DNA from 3 places in the Arthrobacter sp. SD76 genome. Region 2 is predicted to be linked to each of the others. Evidence: predicted binding sites of a transcription regulator. Region 2 holds the regulator's gene; each other region holds the start of a gene.

Region 1 (6,723 bases), 760 kb from region 2:
AAGGAACGCAGCGGCAAATGATCCACGCGGGTGTTCCGGCAACCCACATCACGCGTATCTGCCTCACCCACGTCCACGGCGACCACTGTTACGGCCTTCCCGGCGTGCTGTCCAGGATGGCCCTCGACGGCGTGCGGCATCCCGTCCACCTGCACTATCCGGCCGCAGGCGAGGATGTGGTCCGTGCCCTGGTCTCAATCAGTTCGCCCGGCATCGATCTGCGCCTGCACCCCCACGGCGAAGCGGGAATCATCGCCGACGGCCTTGAGGTCCGGCCGCTGAAGCACCGCATCGATACCTTTGGCTACCGGCTTGTGGAACCGGACGGCCGGACCCTGCTGCCCGACCGGCTGGCGGAGGCGGGCATCGCAGGACCCGACGTCGGCCGCCTGCAGCGGGAGGGCACGCTCAACGGCGGCAGCCTTGAGGCCGTGAGCATCCACCGGCCCGGCCAGCGTTTCGCATTCGTCATGGACACCGCGCCGTGCGCCGGTGCTGAGGAACTGGCCGACGGCGCCGACCTCCTGGTTGCCGAATCAACCTTCAGCGATGACGACGCCGGCCTGGCGCAGCAATACCGCCACCTCACCGCCGGGCAGGCGGGGGAGCTGGCTTCGCGCGCCGGTGCCCGTACTTTGGTACTGACGCATTTTTCAGCCCGCTATGGCGACGACGCCACCATGCTTGCTGCCCAGGCATCCGCACGCGCCGGCACCGCCGCCGTCATGGCCGCTTCAGACCTGCAGCGCATTCCCTTTCCGCAGCGGCGCGGCCCCCGCGCCGACCTGGCACACCAGGCAATCCACCACCTGACCCGGCAAGGAGGCCGACAGTGAGCGCCACGTCCGAGGAAGTCCACGGCGTCACACCTGCGGGCGGGAGCCCGAGCTGAAACGGGTCCTGGGCCGAAACTCCTCCTGCTCTTCATCGTGGGGGACATTCTGGCGCCGGTGTCTACGCCGTCACCGGCACCATGGCCGGAACGGTGGGCGGCATCGTCTGGCTGCCGTTCCTCCTGGCTTTCGTGGTGGCGACGCTGACGGCGTTTTCCTACCTTGAACTGGTCACGCAGTATCCCCAGGCGGCGGGCGCTGCCCTGTACACGCACAAAGCCTTCGGCATTCACTTCGTCACGTTCCTGGTGGCCTTCGCAGTGGTCTGCTCCGGCATCACCAGCGCCTCCACCTCAGCCAACGTCCTGGCACAGAATTTCTTCGGCGGGCTGGAAATCAACGGAGTCATGGGTGATCCCGGCCAGGGCGTCATTACGGCCGTCGCCCTGGCATTCATGCTCCTGCTGGCCGCCATCAACCTGCGGGGCGTGGGGGAGAGCGTCAAGTTCAACGTGGTGCTCACCCTGGTGGAAATGGTGGCGCTAAGCATCGTGATCGGCGTCGGGTTCTTCGTCATGGCCCAGGGCACGGGCAACCCCGGCGAGATCTTCGTCTTCAACGACTACCAGGACAAAGGCCTGTTCCTCGCCGTCACCGCCGCCACCTCCATCGCATTCTTCGCCATGGTGGGTTTTGAGGACTCGGTGAACATGGTGGAGGAAACCCGCCATCCCGAAAAGATCTTCCCCGGACCATGCTGACCGGCCTCGGCATCGCCGTGCTGCTGTACATGCTGGTTGCCGTGTCCGTGGTCAGTGTCCTCTCGCCCACCGAACTGGAGGGCATCCGCGAAGCCGAAGGCGCCGCACTGCTCGAGGTGGTGCACAAGGGCTCACCGGACTTTCCCATCGACCGGATCTTCCCGTTCCTGGCCGTCTTCGCCGTGGCCAACACGGCACTGATCAACATGCTCATGGCCAGCCGGCTGATCTACGGCCTGGCCCGCCAGCAGGTCCTGCCGCATCCCCTGGGCAAGGTCCTGCCGGTCCGCCGCACCCCGTGGGCGGGCATTGCCTTCTCCACCGTCCTTGCCCTGGGGCTCATCCTCTACGTGACCAGCGATCCGGAAAGCAACATTGTCGCCAACCTTTCCGGCACAACGGCGTTCCTGCTGCTGTGCGTCTTCACCGTCGTCAACGTGGCGTGCCTGGTGCTGCGGAGGAAACGGGATCCGAACCGGAAAGTCTTCTTCACCTCGCCCGGCCCCCTGCCCTGGTCGCTGCCATCCTTTGCGCCTTCCTGGCCGGGCCGTGGGTGGGACGGAACGTGATCCAGTACGAGATAGCCGGCGGACTGATGGCCATCGGCGTGGTCCTCTGGCTCGCCACCTGGCTGATCAACCGCCGGACCAACCGCGGGGATAGGGTTAACCCATGACTGCCGCTGCAGAATCAACCGTCACTTTCGACAGCCGCTTCGCCAGCGAACTGGCAGATATGGCAGTTCCCTGGCAGGCGGAGGAAGCCCCGGAGCCCCGGCTCCTGGTCTTCAACGACGCCCTCGCGGAAGAACTCGGGCTGGATGCCCGCTACCTGCGCAGCCCGGAAGGCGTGCGGTTGCTGCTGGGCAACCACGTGCCGGAAGGGGCCGCTCCGGTGGCCCAGGCCTACGCCGGCCACCAGTTCGGCGGCTACTCACCCCTCCTCGGGGACGGACGCGCCCTCCTGCTCGGCGAAATCGTGGACGCCAACGGCCGCCTGCGCGATATCCACCTCAAAGGCTCGGGCCGCACACCGTTCGCGCGGGCAGGGGACGGCCGTGCCGTCGTCGGGCCCATGCTCCGTGAATACCTCGTCAGTGAGGCAATGCACGCGCTGGGCATTCCCACCACCAGGTCGCTCGCCGTCGTCGGCACCGGACGCATGGTGCGCCGGGACGACATGCTGCCCGGGGCGGTCCTGGCCAGGGTGGCCGGCAGCCACCTGCGGGTGGGAAGTTTCCAGTACGCGCGGGCCACGGACAACCTCGAGCTGCTGCGCCGCCTTGCGGACCACGCCATCAGCCGGCATTACCCTGCCGCCGCCGAGGCAGACAATCCCTATCTTGCGCTGTTCCGGGCGGTGGTGTCGGCCCAGGCCGCGCTCGTGGCGCAGTGGATGCTGGTGGGCTTCGTCCACGGCGTGATGAACACGGACAACATGACCATTTCCGGGGAGACCATCGACTACGGCCCCTGCGCATTCATGGACGACTTCAACCCGGCCGCCGTTTACAGTTCCATTGATGTGGGCGGGCGGTACGCCTATGCCAACCAGCCGGTCATCGCCGAATGGAACCTGGCCCGCCTCGCCGAGTCGATCCTCCCGCTGATCGACGAGGACCAGGAGCAGGCTGTCGCTCCCGCCGTGGAGGCGCTGGGCGAATTCCGCAGGCAGTACAGCGATGCGTGGTTCAACGGAATGCAGGCCAAGCTGGGCCTGCCGGCCGTCCCCGCGGGAAGCCCTGAAGCCGAAGCGGCGTCCGAACTGGTGGACGGCGTGGTAGCGATCCTGAAGGACGGCCCCGTGGACTACACCCGGTTCTTCCGCAACCTGGGCGAAGCGGCGCGCGGAAATGAACGGCCGGTCCGCGGCATGGTCATGGACCTCGCGGCATTCGATTCCTGGGCCGGCCGCTGGCGGTCCATGAAGCCGGACGCGGACCGGATGGACCGGGTAAACCCCGTGTACATTCCGCGGAACCACCTGGTGGAAGAGGCCCTGGCTGCAGCCACCGGGGGCGACCTGGAGCCACTGAACAGGCTCCTGGAAGCAGTGCGTGCCCCCTATGAAGAGCGCCCCGGCCTGGAACGCTACGCCGAAGGGGCCCCGGAAGACTTCGGCAAGTACATGACGTTCTGCGGTACGTGACAGAAAGAGCCGGACTCTGCCGGAAGCACATTAACGGGCAAGGGCGGCGGCCGGGAATTCCCGGCCGCCGCCCTTGTCTCTGTACTGCGTTGTTGCGGCTGCCTCAGCTGCGCCGGGTGACGAGGCTACCCGGACGAAGGAAGCTCCACTGAGCCAGCTGATGGAGTGGACTTCGGTCTTGTAGCCGTCCACGCCGCCGCTGACAACCTGGCCGTCGCCGGCGTAGACGCCCACGTGGCCGGCAGTGATCACCAGGTCGCCGGGGGCGGGGGTGCCCACGGTGGTGCCGTACTGGTAGAACTGGCCGGAGCCAGGTCACCGACGGACAGGCCAACGGAGCGCAGTGCCTTCTCCACCATGGCGGTGCAGTCCTGCTGCACGCCCAGCTGGCTGTAGGCGGAAGCCAGGATGGCTGCGCCGGTGCCGGTGCCGGTAGCGGCCGGGGCGGGGGCCGGGGCAACGGCGGCGGAGGCGTAGTTCACGGTGGTTCCGGTGCTCGCCAGGGCCGGTGCGGCCGGAGCAGGCGCAGCAGCAGGTGCCACGTAGCCGGCGCCCGGAATGGTGATCTGGTCACCGGGGTAGATGATGGTGGAAATATCCAGGCCGTTGGCGGCCAGCACGTCGTTCAGGCTGACGCCATGTGCAGCCGAGATGGCACCCAGGGTATCGCCGGAGACCACGGTGTAGACGTTGCCGGCGGCGGGGGCTGCGGCAGCAGGAGCAGCCACGGCAGCGGCCGGAGCGCTGTACGCCTGGACGCTAGCGGTTTCGGTGGTGTCCGGGCCGGTCACGCCAGCGTGGGCGGGAGCTCCAACACCGAACGCAATGCCGGACGCAGCGGCAACTGCGAGCACCGGACGGCTGAGCGTCCGGGCCTGGGACTTTGCGGAAGCAGCCAAGCCCTGGAGCGCGATTGAGCGGGCCGGAGTCGCGCGGTGACGGGCGGTAGGAAAATTTTTTTGACACGTGTGATCGCCTCTCCCATGCCTGCGGGGTGAGCTGTCGGGTTCGGGTTGGAGATACCCGGCCGAAGGGCGACCGCCCGTAATGGACGAAGGCGCTGTCGACTTAACCCCAAGGCCACAAATGGCCGTGGAAACTTGGTTCCCCGTCCCTGCCAGCTGGAAAGCGGTTGAATCCCGTATCAGTGGCAGGGCTCGGCATACTGATGGGAATGTCCCGTTTTGGGAGGGACACCTGAAGACCATAACCCGGCCCCGGAGCAATTGTCACGTTTGGGTAACATCCGAGGCGCTTCTATCATATTAAGCAAATGTCTGGAGTTTCATACCACATCCGGTTGACCTCGGGTGATATCGAGCGTCCGGCGCGGCCTGTTATTTGTGTCACAAAGTCATAAAGACAAAGCAGGCTAGCGGTCTTAACCCTCAACCTCGCATTGAAACCCGATAGGCTTCGGAACTATGCGCCTGATCGGAAGCATGCTGATGCCCCCGCTGCTGGGAGGGGTGCTGGCCCTCGCCCTGGCCGGCCCGTCCGCCCTGCTTCCGGCGTCCGCGGACGACGCCCCGCCGGGCGGGTATCCCTCGTGGGAGGACGTGCAGAAAGCGCAGCAGTCGGAAGCCGGCAAGGCGGCCGAAATCGAGAAGATCACAGGCCTGCTGCAAGGCCTGCAATCCGAATCCGAAACGCTCGGGGCAGCCGCCGTCGTATCTGCGGCCGATTATGCACTGGCCGACGCCGCCCTGCAGTCCGCAACAGCCAGGGTGGATGCCCTTGCCGGCCAGGCTGCCGAGGCAAATGCGGAGTTGCAGCGGCATCAGCAGGCGATTGGTGCGCTGGCCGCCAGGTCGTACAAAACCGGCGGAACCACCATGGGACTCTTTGTGGCACTGGAAGCCCTTGAGAACAACAGCATCCACGGTCTCAACGTGGTTGAAGTCGTGGAAGCCAAGACCGCGGACCTGGTCAGCCGGGCGGAGGCCGCCGGAAAGGCCACCGCTGCCCTGGCGGAGCAGGAAAAGGCCGCCCGGGCGGAGCGTGAACGCCTGTCCGGAGAGGCGAAGGCCAAACTGGACGCTGCCCGTTCCGCCCAGGACGCGGTGGCCCGCCAGGTCGCCGAAGAGCAGCGGCGCAGTGGAGAGTTGACCGCCCAGTTGGCATCCCTCAAGGGCACGACGGCGGCGCTTGAGGGCGAATACCGGCAAGGCCGGGTGGCGCTTGCGGCCTATGAGGCGGCGCAGGCAGCCAAACGCGCCGCTGCCGAGGAGCAGGCCCGCCGGCAGGCAGCTGCAGATGCCGCCCTTGCCGCTGCGCAAAAACCTCCCGCTCCGCCAAACCCGGCCCCGGCGGCACCGGTGCCAGTAAACCCCCCGCCGGTAAATCCGGCACCGTTCAACCCCAACCCGGCCCCGGCGAACCCCGTCCCCGTTGCCCCTGCGCCGGCAAGCCCCGCCCCGCCTGCCGTCGTCGTACCCTCCGTGCCGGGCGGCGCCGTCAACGATCCCGCCGCGGCCAAGAGCTATGCCTCCGGCCGCCTCGCGGCCTATGGATGGGGGCAGGACCAGTTCCTCTGCCTCGCCCAGCTCTGGACGAAGGAATCCAACTGGCTGACCACCGCCACCAACCCCTACTCCGGAGCCTATGGGATTCCGCAGGCCCTGCCGCCGGGCAAGCTGGGAAGCGCCGGCAGCGACTGGCTCACCAGCTACCGCACCCAGATCGAGTGGGGGCTGGGGTATATCCGGGACCGCTACCGGACACCCTGCGCGGCGTGGGACCACTCCGTGGCCAGGAACTGGTACTGAGGGGCGCGCTAGGCTTTCTCCATGCCAGATTTTGAGCGGTTCCGGGTGCTGCTTGAGGAGGAGCGGAAGCGGAAGGCTGCGCTGCTTCCGGACCTCCGCGCGGACATCGCCTCGGCCAGTTCGGCCCGGCTCGATTCAAATGTCGACGACGAGCACGATCCCGAGGGTGCCACAATCGCCTTCGAACTGTCCCAGGCGTCCGCACTCCTGAAG
Region 2 (6,723 bases):
CGTTCGGGCCCTGCAGCGTTCCGTCCTTGGTGACGTCCGTGACGACGTACCGTGCGCAGCCGGCATCCTCGAGCCGGTCCAGGACCTCCCAGAGGTCCCCGCCTTCCTTGGTCCAGCCACGCCCTGCGAGGGTGGTTCCGCGGACGTCAAGGCCGACGGCGATCTTGTCGCCGAAGCGCTCGATGACCCGCCGGGTCCAGTCAGGATTTTCCAGCGCAGCGGTGCCGAGGTTGACGCGGGCCACGCCGAGGCCAAGGGCGGCCTCAAGGGTTTCGTCGTCGCGCAGGCCGCCGGAGAGCTCCACCTTGATGTCCAGCCGGCCAACCACTTCCCGCAGCAGCTCGGCGTTGGACCCGCGGCCGAAGGCAGCGTCCAGGTCCACCAGGTGCACCCATTCGGCACCCTGCTGCTGCCAGTTGGTGGCGGCCTCCAGCGGTGTGCCGTAACTCGTCTCGCTGCCCGCTTCCCCCTGGACCAGCCGGACGGCCTGCCCGTTCACGACGTCGACGGCGGGCAGCAGTTCAAGGACCGGCAGATCAGTTGCGGTGGTCATGTTCTTCCTCAGGGTTGGGTGCAGGGGATGGCTGGCAGCGGTCAGTCGGCCGGGAGCGTCAGCAGGTAGGCGGCCAGCAGGGACATTCCCGCCAGGACGTAGAACGAAATCTGTGTCCAGAGCGGCTTGTGCTGCTGCCGGAAGGACAGGGCCCCGCCCACCAGCAGGCCGGCCAGCCCCATCAGGACAATGGACCACATCTAGGCGGGACCGCCGGCTGCGTCCGCCTGGCTGCCGCCGGCAGGCTGGGCTGCGGGCCGGTGCAGGGCCTCGACCCAGTTCCGCAGCAGGCGCGCGCCTGCGTCCCCGGACTTTTCGGGGTGGAACTGCGTGGCGCAGAGCGGGCCGTTTTCGACGGCGGCGATGAAGGGGGCGCCGTGCTCGGACCAGGTGACCAGGGGCGGGGCCATGCGGGGCTGGATGACGTCGAAGTTCCATTCCTGCACGCCGTAGGAATGCACGAAGTAGAAGCGTTCGTTCTCGACGCCGGCGAAAAGCTTCGAGCCTTCGGGGACCTTGACCGTGTTCCAGCCCATGTGCGGCACCACATCGGCGGGCAGGAGTTCCACCTTGCCGGGCCATTCGCCGATGCCTTCTGCCTCCGTGCCGTGTTCCACGCCTGCTTCGAAGAGCACCTGGAGGCCGACGCAGATCCCGAGGACTGGCCTGCCCCGGCAACCCGCCGTCCGATGAGGCGGATGCCGTCGACGGCCTTCAGTTCCCGCATGACGGTTTCGAAGGCGCCGACGCCCGGGACCACCAGGCCATCGGCGTTCAGGACGTCCTCGGGCTTGGCGCTGAGCACTACCTCGGCGCCGGCCCGTTCCAAAGCACGCACCGCCGAGCGGACGTTCCCCGAACCGTAGTCCAGCACCGTGACGGTGGGCTTACCTTCGGGGGAAGGCAGTTTCCGGCTGGCGGACGGATCGATGATTGCGCCGTCCTTCAGGACCTGGCCGCTCACAGGGCACCCTTGGTGGAGGGGATGCCTTCCACCCGGGGGTCCGGCTCCACGGCTGCGCGCAGGGCGCGCGCGAACGCCTTGAACTGGGCCTCCACGATGTGGTGGGGGTCGCGGCCGGCGAGGACGTTCATGTGCAGGCAGATGCCGGCGTGCAGGGTGATGGCCTCGAAGACGTGGCGGGTCAGCGAGCCGGTGAAGTGGCCGCCGATCAGGTGGTACTCCTGACCCGCAGGCTCGCCGCCGTGCACAAGGTAGGGCCGGCCTGACACGTCCACGACGGCGTGGGCCAGTGCCTCGTCCAGGGGAACGGTGGCTTCGCCGAACCGGCGGATGCCCGCCTTGTTCCCCAGAGCGGTGCGCAGCACCTCACCGAACGTGATGGCGACGTCCTCCACGGTGTGGTGGACGTCGATGTGGATGTCGCCGGTGGCCTTGACCGTCATGTCGATGAGCGAATGCTTGCAGAGCGCCGTCAGCATGTGGTCATAGAAGGGCACGGACGTGTCGATGTCCGAGACGCCGGTACCGTCGAGGTTGATCTCCACGAGCACGGACGACTCACTGGTGGCGCGCTCCATGCGCGCGGTCCGGGCCGCGGCCGTGTTCGATCCGGTGGAACTCATGGTCAGGTGTCCTTTTTGCGGGAGAAGGAGTGTGGCACGGCGTCCAGCGCCGGTACTTCAAGTCTAGGCGGGAAGCGCGGCCTGGCTGGCAAGGATGCTTTCCAGGGCGGTGAGGAATGCTGTGGTTTCGGTCTCAGTTCCTGCCGTGACGCGGAGATGGCCGGGGATTCCGACGTCGCGGATCAGCACGCCGGCATCCAGCAGTTCCTTCCAGACCTCGCGGGGGTTCTCCAGGCCGCCGAAGAAGACGAAGTTGGAGTCCGAGGCTGCGGGCTTGAGGCCCATCCGCGTCAGTTCGGTGACAATGCGGTCGCGCTGCTTTTTGATGTCCTCGACGTCGGCCATCAGGGCTTCGCGGTGCTGCAGGGCCGCCAGGGCTGTTGCCTGCGTGACGGCGGACAGGTGGTAGGGCAGGCGGACCAGGCGCAGGGCGTCCGTGACTTCGGGGGCAGCCGCCATGTAGCCAAGCCGTGCCCCCGCGAGGGCAAAGGCCTTGCTCATGGTGCGGGAAACGATGAGCCGCTCCCGCCCGGGCAGGAGGGTCAGTGCGCTGGGGGTGCCGTCGTGCGCGAACTCGTGGTAGGCCTCGTCAACAATGACGATGGTCTGGCTTTCTGCTCCGGCCTCGTAAACGGCCTCCACGACATCCAGACCCAAGCCGGTGCCGGTGGGGTTGTTGGGTGAGCAGAGGAAGACGATGTTGGGCCGGAGTTCCTTCACCTGGCGGGCCGCGGATTCGGCGCTGAGTCCATAATCAGCGGCGCGTTCACCCTTGATGTATTCGGTGTCCGTTCCGCTGGCCAGCAGCGGATACATGGAATACGTGGGCGGGAAGCCAAGGGCTGTACGGCCGGGACCACCGAACGCCTGGAGGATCTGCTGAAGCACTTCATTGGAGCCGTTGGCGGCCCACAGGTTGGACTCGTCCAGTCCGTGGCCCAGGTACTCCGCCAACGCCCGGCGGAGGTCGGTGAACTCCCGGTCCGGATAGCGGTTGAGGCTGGTGGCGGCCTCTGCCACGGCTTCGGTGATGGCGGTCCTCACGTCGGCCGGAACGCCGTGCGAGTTTTCGTTCACGTTCAAGAGGATGGGAACATCCAGCTGGGGCGCCCCGTAGGGGGTCAGCCCGCGAAGGTTGCTGCGGAGGGGAAGCCGGTTCAGACGTTCTAGCTGGTCATTCACCTGAACAGTTTAGTGGCCGTCCCGGCGACCGGAAAATGTGACAGCCCGTGTTCGCGCTGGGCGTGCGGCCAGCGGCAACCCACGCCTGGGCGCACACTGGCGCGGCCGCTGCCTCAGCTGGTGGGGACGTACAACTGCTGGCCGGGCAGGACCGCCCCTGCTGGGAGGTTGTTCAGCTGGACGATGTCAGCAACCACATCGCGGGCGTCACGGCCAGGGGCGACAGTTCCGGCGATGGACCACAACGACTGTCCGGACTGGACTGTCACGGTCACCGTGGGGGTCACCGTGAGGTCTTCAGCAGTATCGGAGGCCTTGGCCGGCGAGTTGAAGAACCCTGCCAGGGACAGCAGCAGGGCCGCCAGCAGCACGAGCGGGATACCGATCAGGACGATCTTTCCCCGCCGGGTCAGCCGAAGGGGAGGCAGGGGCGCCGGGCCGTCCGGGGTTCCAGGCCGGGCGTGCTGCAAAGCCTGCCGGGCAGGGACCCGCGGAGCGTTGGCCTGCGAAGCGGATATAGCTGACATGTCTGAGCCCTCCTGGACCATACTGTGCTGCCTGGGAACAACCGTGCTGTGTTGCCTGTACTGCCTGTGCTGCCTGTGCTGTGTTGCCTGTAGTGCCTGTGCCGTGGTGCCGGTACTGCCTGTACTGCCTGTACTGCGTTGCCATGCGGGTACAGCCTGCCCGGCACCACTGACATTCCGGCTTCCGCATTCGAACGGCTTTCGAACACTGGCAACTTGACTAGAACACATATTCGAACTTTGCCTCTCCAGTTTTAGCACCTATTAACGAATAATGTCGAGACTCGCTAGAACAAATGTTTGAAAAAGCCATGTGGCTGGCCTAGCTTTGAAACAGGAAACAACCACCCTTGAAGTTGATCAGCAGGGTCTGACAAAAGGGCAAGTCACCCAGTCCGGAGCGTTGGAAAGCCCGGTGGCAACCGAAAGGCATTGGCGAATATGGCAGCAGCAGCCACCGGGGGCAGGGCAGCCTCGCAGCCGAAAAGGGCCGCAAAGGGGCTCACGCCGCGGCAGAAGAAAATCCTGGAAACCATCCAGCGCTCGGTCAACGAGAACGGCTACCCGCCCTCGATGCGCGAAATTGGCGACACCGTGGGCCTGGCCAGCCTGTCCAGCGTCACCCACCAGCTCTCCCAGCTGGAGAAGCTGGGCTATCTCCGCCGGGATCCGAAGCGGCCCCGGGCCATGGAGGTGCTCACGCCCCTCACGCTTGATGGCGGACCGGCAAAGGCTGCCGGTCCTTCGGCTTCACTGCCCCCGGACGCGGGTGCCAGAGTGACGGAGCTTCCCACCGCCGTGGACACCGCCATGGTTCCCCTGGTGGGCCGGATTGCCGCCGGCGGGCCCATCCTGGCCGACCAGCTGGTGGAGGATGTCATGCCGCTCCCCCGCCAACTGGTGGGACAGGGTGAGCTGTTCATGCTGCGGGTGGCGGGCGATTCCATGGTGGACGCCGCCATCTGCGACGGTGACTGGGTGGTGGTGCGGCGCCAGGCGGATGCCGCCAATGGCGATATTGTCGCAGCCCTCCTGGACGACGAGGCCACGGTGAAGACGTTCCGCCAGCGTGACGGCCACACCTGGCTGCTCCCGCAGAACACCCAGTACGAACCGATTCTGGGCGACCATGCCACCATCATGGGCAAAGTGGTCTCGGTCCTGCGCTCCCTCTAGGGAGAGCGGAACCAACAACTCCAGGGTTCGAAAAAGACGGCACCTTCCCGGGTCACGGGAGGGTGCCGTCTTTCAGTGGGCCTCCGAGGCCAGTCGTTCAAGGGCTGATATCGCTGTCTTCCGGTCCGTCGTGGCCCAGAACGGGGGCAGTGCCGCCCGCAGGAACCCGGCGTAGCGTTCGGTTGCCAGGCGCGAATCCAGCACGGCCACCACTCCCCTGTCGCCGGTGGACCGGATCAGCCGGCCTGCCCCTGGGCCAACCGGATGGCGGCATGGGTGGCGGACACCGACATGAACCCGTTGCCGCCTGCCTGCGCCACCGCCCGGGACCGCGCCGTCATCAGGGGATCATCAGGCCGCGGGAACGGGATGCGGTCGATGACCACCAGCCGGCACGATCCGCCCGGGACGTCTACTCCCTGCCACAGGGACATGGTGCCGAACAGGCAGGTGTCCGGTTCGTCGGCAAACTGCTTGACCAGGGCCGTCATGGTGGAATCGCCCTGGCAAAGGACTGTCACGCCGAGCTTGGGACGCAGCGCCTCAGCCGCTTCCTCGGCGGCACGCCGCGAGGAGAACAGGCAGAGCGCCCCGCCGCCGGATGCCCGGATGAGCGCCTCCAGCTCGGCCAGCGACTCGGGCGATGCGCCCCGGCCCGGCTTGGGCAGGTGGCCGGCAACGTACAGGATGCCCTGCTTCGGGTAGTCGAAGGGCGAGCCCACGTCCACGCCGGTCCAGGAGGGGGCGCCCTCACCTACCAGCCCAAGGCCGCCTGCGGCGGGCTCGAAGGCCGATCCGATGGCCAGGGTGGCGGATGTCAGGATCACGGTGTGATCGGCAAAGAGGCCCTCCCGCAGCCGGCCTGCCACGGACAGCGGCGCAATGTTGACCAGTACGGGCGCGGACTCGTCAGGCTGCGAGTACCCCTGGCCGGGATCGAAGGAGCTGGCGCGGGAAAACCACACCACCTCCCGATCGTCCCGGGCCGCGATCAGCCGTTCGCACAATTCCAGGATCAGCATCAGGCGGGACCGCGCAAGCTGCCTCCCGCCGTCGGGCGTTGTGTTGCTGTCGCCCTTGGAATCGGACAGCGCCGCGCGGCACGCCTCACGCAACTGGTCGATGCAGTCCAGCTGTTCGTCGTTCAGGCCGTTGGGCAGCAACCCGTTCGGCGCGCCCGCCAAGGCCAGTTCGAGGTTGGCGGCGGCGGCGTTGAGGGCGTCCACGGTGATGGCCGTGTGCTTGCGCGCGCTGGAGGCAGCGGCATGTACCATGGCCACGGAGAGCTGGCCGGTGACGGCTCCCGTAACCCGGTCCTGCAGCTCGTGGGCCTCGTCCACCACCACAACGTCATACTCGGGCAGGACGGCCAGCCCTTCGAAGGCGCTGACGGCCAGCATGGCATGGTTGGTGACCACGACGTCGGCCTCCGCCGCGTCCTGGCGTGCCAGCTCACTGAAGCATTCGGTGGCCATGGGGCACTTCTGTGAACCCAGGCATTCCATCGAGGTCACCGAGACCTGCCGCCAGGCGCGGTCGGTCACACCGGGAAGGAGTTCGTCGCGGTCGCCGGTGGCGGTCTTCTCTGCCCACTCACGCAGCCGCACCACCTCCTTGCCAAGCTGCGACGATGGCCCGCCGACCGTGGCGGCGAAGTGGGGAACGCTGGTGTCCTCCCCCAGCGAAAACAGCTGCCCC
Region 3 (6,723 bases), 1.4 Mb from region 2:
AGCGATCGATGTAACCCCCGCCGAGGCCGCAACCGGGCGGCTGAGCAGCTTCAGCACCGCCCGCCGCCGCCGGTCCGAGAAGCTGGTGACCAGCACCCGGTCATGCACCCGGTGGCGCTCAATGGCGGCCGCCGTGCTGTTGACGGAGCTCCAGTCCTTGACGTCCAGGTTGAGCCGGATGCCGGGCAGTTCCGGAACCAGTTCGTCAAAGGTCGGGACGGGCTCACGGCCGCCGATGTTCACCCGGGCAACCTCCGCCGCCGTCAGCTCCGAAACCTTGCCCCTGCCGTCCGTCACCCGTTCCAGCGTGTCATCGTGGAAAAGGAGCAGCACGCCGTCGGACGTGGTGTGGACATCCGTCTCCAGGTAGCGGTAGCCGAGGTCCACGGCGGCCCGGAAGGCGGCCTTCGAGTTCTCCAGCCCCTCAAGGGAGAAGCCGCGGTGGGCCATCGCGATGGGCAGCTGGTTGCCGGCGGCATCCGGATTGGCGAAGAACGGCAGGGTCACAGTGCGAGCGTACCCGAGCTGGCCGGACCCTTGGCGCCGCCCCGGGTCAGTCTTCGAACGGCAGGATCTCGACCCCGTCGCCGCAGTGCAGCAGCGTCCGGCCGCGGCCGCCGTCAAGATTGATCCACACCACGGTGTTGTCCGGCGTGACGGCGTCCACCACGCCGCCGGCTTCGAACCCGGGGGTCAGCAGGACCCGGACGCGGTCGCCCTGCCGCAGCTTCTTCCAGTGCGGCGCAGGCGTTGCCCTGCGCAGTGGTGCATCGGCGGTATCGCGCTTGGTATTCCGTGCCATCCCTACCCCTTCGGCCTGCCGGAGAGGAGTCTGCTCTCCGGGCTTCACGCTACGGAGCAAAGGTGAACGCGAGGTGAGCGCCAGCTGTGAATACGGCGGCGGCCGCGGAAATCAGGAACGCGGGGCGCCCAGGGAAGCGAGGCGCGCCTCCAGGACCTGGGCCACGCCGTCGTCGTCGAAGTGCGGCGCACGCTGGCCCGCCGCGCGGATGGCCTCCGGGTGGCCGCTGGCCATGGCGTAGCCGTGCCCGGCCCAGCGGAGCATCTCGATGTCGTTGGGCATGTCGCCGAAGGCCACCACGTCGGAGGCGTCAATGCCCAGCGCCCGAGCGTATTCGGCAAGGGTGACGGCCTTGTTCACGCCCGGCAGGGACAGTTCCAGCATGGCCACGCCCGGCGAGGAGTGCGTGGCGGCGGCGAGATGTTCGACGGCGGGACGCACCTCGGCGAGGAAGTCGTCCGGAGTGCCGTCCCGGACAATGGCGAGGAACTTCACCACGCTGTCATCGCCAACCAGGGTTTCCCGCAGCGGCGCCGGCGTGAACTGCGACAGCAGTTCGCTCGACTCGTTTTCGATGAACCCGGGCTCAAGGTGGAACCCGGTCAGCGTTTCCGCGGCAAACAGGGCAGCCGGGCGGAGGTCCTTGATGATCCGGCGGATTTCCAGCACCGCGGCGATGCCGAGCGTGCGGGCGGAGACCAACTTGTCCGCTTCGAGGTCCCAGACCACAGCCCCGTTGGAGCAGATGACCGTCCCGGTATGGCCCAGCTGGTCCTGGAGCGGATGCAGCCAGCGGGGCGGCCGGCCGGTGACGAAGACGAGTTCGACGCCGGCGTCCCGGCAGGCGTGGAAGGCGCGGACGGTGCGGTCGCTGATTTTTCCGTCGTGCCCGAGGATCGTTCCGTCAATATCGCTTGCCACCAACCGCATCCTGCAAGTCTACGTGGCGGCGGCCAAGGGGATGATTCCCGCAGCTGGGAGGTCCGCTTGTCAGCCTGCAGCGCTACACTGAACTAATCGAACAAATATTCGAATAAGGGTGTGTTGTGGGCGTTATTATTGGTCCCCGCGTGATAGATGCGGGTGCCTCGTACCTGTCGGTCCTGATCTCCCCTGTCGCGGTTGCGGCCGGCTTCCCGTCGCCGGCGCAGGACTACTTCGATGGCCGGATCGACCTGAACGCGCACCTGATCAAGGACATCACCAGCACATTCGTGGTGCGCGTAACCGGAGATTCGATGGAGGGCGCCGGCATCAGCGACGGCGACGAACTGATCGTGAACCGGGCCCTTGAGCCCAAGGACGGCTCGGTGGTGGTCGCCGTGCTGGATGGAGAACTGACAGTCAAGCGGCTGCGCATCACGCCCACGGGGGTGGTGCTGCAGGCGGAGAACCCGAAGTACCCGGACATCCGGGTCCCCGCCTTGTCCGAGCTGACGGTGTGGGGCGTGGCCACCAGGTGCCTGCACCATGTGTGACCCGCAGACTGCGGAAGGAGGGCCATGCCCAAGCCTGTCCTGATGCGGCAGATGCCGCAGATCGCCCACGTGGATGTGAACTGCTTTTACGCCTCGGCCGAGCGCGCCTTTGATCCGTCGCTCGAAGGGCGGCCGCTGATCGTCCTGTCCAACAATGACGGCTGCGCGGTGACCCGCTCCCCCGAGGCGAAGGCGCTGGGCATCCGGACCGGCGACCCTGCTTCAAACTCGCACCCCGGGCAAAGGAGTGGGGCCTGGTGGCCAGGTCCAGCAACTACGAGCTGTACGGCGATATCAGCGCCCGGGTCATGGAGCTGCTCGGCAGGCATTCGGCGTGGCTGGAGGTCTACAGCATCGACGAGGCCTTCCTGGGCGTGAAGGGCCGGCCCGAAGAGCTGCTGGCGCTCGGCCGGACCATGAAGGCCGAGGTCCGGCGGAACGTGGGCGTCCCGGTCTGCGTGGGGATAGCGCCCACCAAGACGCTGGCCAAGCTGTGCAACAAGTGGGCGAAAAACAACGCCTCCTTCGGCGGGGTGTGCCACTGGGAGGCCGTGCCGGCACCGGTTAAGGAGTCCCTGCTGGCCCGGCTTCCCGTGGACGAGGTGTGGGGCATCGCGGGCCGGCTGACCAGGCGCCTGAATGTCCTGGGCATCTTCACGGTGCTGGACCTGGTCCGGGCGGATCCTGTGGTCATCCGCGACAAGTTCTCGGTAGTGGTGATGCGCACGGTGCTGGAACTGCGCGGCATCCCCTGCATTCCCATGGAGGAGGAGCGCCTGGGCCGGGACCAGCTCATCTTTTCCCGCTCCTTCTCCACGCCGGTGACCACTGTTGACGGCATGCGCCAGGTGCTCAGCATCTATGGCCAGCAGGCGAGCGCCAGGCTCGCAAAACACGGCCTGCAGGCAAAAGTCCTGACAGCGTTCGCCGCCACGTCCCCGTTCAGGCAGAACGAGCAGGCCTACCCTTCGGTGTGCCTGTCCCTTCCCATGCCCACGGCGGATCCGCTCCTGCTGACCAAAGCCACGCATGCCCTGCTGCCCCACATCCGGAACGGGCTCAAGTACGCCAAGGCCGGCCTCATGCTCACGGACCTGCGCCCCACCGGCAACCAGTCTCCCCTGGAACCCTTCGAGAACCGGCATGAAGAGCGCGGCATCGGCCCGCTCCTGGAGGATGTGAGCCGCCGCTTCGGGCGCGGCTCCATCGGGCTTGGCCACGGCGGCATCAAAGGCGGCGTGGACTGGTCCATGAAGCGCGGCATGCAGTCCCCCCGGTACACCACGCACTGGGACGAGCTCCCGCTGGTGAAGGCGGCCTAAGGCTTGTCAGGCCGGGGGCTCCGGCAGGGCGGACGGTCCGTCGAACATGGCACCGGTGCTGGCCTGCGGCACCACCACGTGGACGGCGTTCCGCTCGATGGCGAAGTCGGCGGGCGTGACGGCCGCGATCTCGCCGTCGAGGTTCACCGGCATCGGCGGTTCGGTGACCAGCCGGACGGACCGGCTGGTCAGGTGGTACACCCGGTCGTGCTCCACGAAGCTCCCATTCCGGAGCAGCCGGGCGATCTTTACATGCTCCCGGAGCGGCGCCGCCAGGATGGCGTAAATGTCGAGGATGTGGTCGTCGATCCCGGCCGTGGGCGAAACCGTGTTGCCGCCGCCGTAGTGCCTGCCGTTGCCGACCGCCACCTGGAGCAGGCCCTCAAGCTGCAATGGCTCGTGGTCCCCGTCCGGGAACTCAAGCCGCGCACGGAACGGCTTGTGCCGGGCATACGAACGCAGGGTCGCAATGGCGTACGCCAGCGGCCCCAGGCGCCGCTTCAGGCCGGGGCTGAGCGCCTCGGTCACCTGGACGGACAGGCCGGCGGAGGCGACGTTGAGGAAGGGCTGCCCGTTGGCGCGCCCCAGGTCGATGTCCACCACCTTCCCACCGGCGATGGCGGCACATGCCTGGGCCAGGTTGTCCGGGATTTGCAGGGTCCGGGCGAGGTCGTTGGCGGTGCCCAGCGGAAGGACGCCGAGCATCACTTCGGTGCCGGCGATCCGGCCGGCGGCATAGGAAACCGTCCCGTCGCCGCCACCCACGACCAGCAGGTCATGCCCGTCCGCAACCACCCGGTCCAGCGTCCCGGCCAGCTCGGCCCCCGAATGCACGTGATGCACTGCGGAGACCGGCACGCCTGCCTTCTGCAGCGCTTCCACCGCCAGTTCGCGCGCGGCCGCCCCGCGGCGTGATCCGGAGTTAATGACCAGGGCAGCAGAGCGGGCCTCTCGGGCAACCTTCATGTGGGACATGTTAGGTCCATCTGGCCGGGAAATGCCTGTGGGCGCCCCCTCCGCCGAGTGGTGGAGGGGACGCCCTTCCTGGCTATGGTCCCAGGTTGAACAGCGCTACGGGTTGGACAGTGCTACTGGTTGGACAGCGCTACTGGTTGGACAGTGCTACGGATTTGATAGGGGCGCTGATACCAGCTGCGGTTCCGCCGGAGCATCCGGATCGCGGACGCCGGCGGTGGGCAGGGCTGCGGCGGGCTGGGCTGCCGCGGGCCTGGCAGCGGCTGCATGCTCGGCCAGGACACCTGTCTGGTGCCGGATCTTCAGCCGGTACAGCAGGGTCCCGCCTATGGCGACCGCGCCCACGAAGATCACGCCGCCCCACTGCAGGTACCACTCAAAGGGCGGCACCGAGTTGTAGATCTCCGGCCGGGGCCAGATCAGGTTCAGCGTCATGGCGCCGCCCCACAGGACCGCGAGGATGTTCACCGGGAGACCCCACTTGCCCAGGCTGAACCCGGCCTTTCCGTGGGTGTCGTCCGAGAGCGGCCATTTCTTCAGGAAGCGCCGCCGCAGCAACGGGACGGTGACCAGCAGGTAGGAGAGGTAGATCAGCACGATGCTGATGCTGGACAGGATGGTGAAAATGGCGGGCTGGGAGACGTTGACGATCAGCGGCATGATGGCGATGAGTCCGATGACGATGGCCGCCACCGTGGGCGTCTTCCGCTCCGGGTGTACTTTGCTGAGCTGGCGGCTGAAGGGCAGGTTGTTGTCCCGGGCCATGGCGAACATCATGCGGATGGCTGCGGCGTGGACGGCGAGGGTGCAGACGAACACGGCGACGACGATGCACACCAGGAAGGCCTTGCCGAACGGGCCTCCCAGCACGGAGAGCACGATGTACTGCAGGCCGCCGTCGGCAGAGCCCAGCTTGGGGTCGTTCAGGTCCGGGGCGGCCAGGAGCCCGCCGAGGAGAATGAGCCCGCCGAGGATGAAGGACGCCGTGATTGCCCGCAGGATGGCCTTGGGGGCGGTCTTCTTGGGATCCTTCGTCTCCTCGCCGAGGGAACTGGCGGTGTCGAAGCCGTACATCACGTACCCCGATGCCATGGCGCCGATGAGGAACACCCCGAAGAAGCCAAGGTCGTGGTCCATGCCGTAGCCCTCGGTGCTGAAAAGGGCTTCCGGCCCCCGCACCACATGCCAGCCCAGGGCCAGGATGAGGAGCACTGCGGCGGCGAGTTCCACGAAGACGCCGATGCTGTTGATTTTGGTCATCAGCTTCACGCCGAAGGCGTTGATGAGCGTCGAGATGGAGATCATGATGCTGGCGAGCAGCACGCCGTTGAGGGCGAAATCGTAGGTGCCGGTGCCGTCTCCGATGATCTGGAAACCGGACCAGATCTGGGGCAGGGTCAGCTGCAGCGCCAGGGCCACGGCCCCGAGCGCCACGATCGAGGAAATGAGCAGCAGCCAGCCGGCCAGCCAGGCGAACGTCCCGGACGAGAGCTGTTTGGCCCAGTTGTAGACCGATCCGGCCACCGGATAGCGGCCGGCCAGCTCGGCGAAGCAGAGGGCCACCATGAGCTGGCCGGCGAAGACGATGGGCCAGGACCATGCGTAGGCCGGCCCGGCCATGGAGAAGCCAAAGTAGAACAGTTGAAAAACGCCGGTGAGGATGGAGATGTAGCTGACGCCGGCCGCGAAGCTGGCAAACTTGCCGATGCTGCGGTCCAGGGTCTGGGCATAGCCGAACTCGTCCATGCCACTTGAATCAGTACTCTTGCTGGGTTCCAACATCCGAACTCCTAGATGAGAAAAGCACGATGGTGATGCCCCGCGGCCGCCATTGGACGCGGGTGATATCGGTGGCCGGGCGCCACGCCTGCAGCGCCCGGCCGTTTCCCCCAAATGCTGTTGCTAGCCGGCGGCCCCACCCCGGCGCCGGCAGGTGGGCCGACCAGCCGCTGGGTGCGGGCTGGATGTTCTGCCAGATATGTTTTGCCTCGCGGTATTCATTGAGTCCCGCGCTGCCGAGCTCCCGGCCGATGCCGGACTTTCCGAAGCCGCCCCACTCCGCCTGCGGGACGTACGGGTGATAGTCGTTGATCCATACTGTTCCGTGCCGGAGGCCGCCCGCAACACGTTGCGCCTTGGATGCGTC

Evidence for each region. The regulator LexA, encoded in region 2, represses DNA repair genes until DNA is damaged. The targets are predictions, from matches to a motif close to TCGAACANNTGTTCGA.
Region 1: a site for LexA is predicted at 4,690-4,705, ahead of ACPEE0_RS08935 (LysM peptidoglycan-binding domain-containing protein). Genes of this name have one in related genera too.
Region 3: a site for LexA is predicted at 1,820-1,835, ahead of ACPEE0_RS19115 (LexA family protein). Genes of this name have one in related genera too.

What each region holds. Positions count from the first base shown of each region.
Region 1 is NZ_JBNBLR010000001.1:1,783,439-1,790,161, forward strand. It holds gene ACPEE0_RS08915 (ribonuclease Z) at 1-836, shown strand, start outside; partial or broken gene ACPEE0_RS08920 (APC family permease) at 833-2,270, shown strand; gene ACPEE0_RS08925 (protein adenylyltransferase SelO) at 2,267-3,742, shown strand; gene ACPEE0_RS08930 (hypothetical protein) at 3,773-4,021, opposite strand; gene ACPEE0_RS08935 (LysM peptidoglycan-binding domain-containing protein) at 3,991-4,641, opposite strand; cyclic di-AMP (ydaO/yuaA leader) riboswitch at 4,712-4,886, opposite strand; gene ACPEE0_RS08940 (coiled-coil domain-containing protein) at 5,167-6,510, shown strand; gene ACPEE0_RS08945 (TraR/DksA family transcriptional regulator) at 6,532-6,723, shown strand, end outside.
Region 2 is NZ_JBNBLR010000001.1:2,546,781-2,553,503, forward strand. It holds gene priA (bifunctional 1-(5-phosphoribosyl)-5-((5-phosphoribosylamino)methylideneamino)imidazole-4-carboxamide isomerase/phosphoribosylanthranilate isomerase PriA) at 1-553, opposite strand, end outside; gene ACPEE0_RS12430 (hypothetical protein) at 595-753, opposite strand; partial or broken gene hisH (imidazole glycerol phosphate synthase subunit HisH) at 754-1,517, opposite strand; gene hisB (imidazoleglycerol-phosphate dehydratase HisB) at 1,514-2,140, opposite strand; gene ACPEE0_RS12445 (histidinol-phosphate transaminase) at 2,204-3,322, opposite strand; gene ACPEE0_RS12450 (LysM peptidoglycan-binding domain-containing protein) at 3,436-3,849, opposite strand; gene lexA (transcriptional repressor LexA) at 4,291-5,025, shown strand; partial or broken gene ACPEE0_RS12460 (ATP-dependent DNA helicase) at 5,098-6,723, opposite strand, start outside.
Region 3 is NZ_JBNBLR010000001.1:3,939,869-3,946,591, forward strand. It holds gene ACPEE0_RS19100 (glycerophosphodiester phosphodiesterase) at 1-507, opposite strand, end outside; gene ACPEE0_RS19105 (hypothetical protein) at 554-802, opposite strand; gene ACPEE0_RS19110 (Cof-type HAD-IIB family hydrolase) at 914-1,732, opposite strand; gene ACPEE0_RS19115 (LexA family protein) at 1,849-2,280, shown strand; partial or broken gene ACPEE0_RS19120 (Y-family DNA polymerase) at 2,305-3,602, shown strand; gene ACPEE0_RS19125 (lipid kinase) at 3,609-4,577, opposite strand; gene ACPEE0_RS19130 (APC family permease) at 4,725-6,359, opposite strand; gene ACPEE0_RS19135 (aldehyde dehydrogenase family protein) at 6,334-6,723, opposite strand, start outside.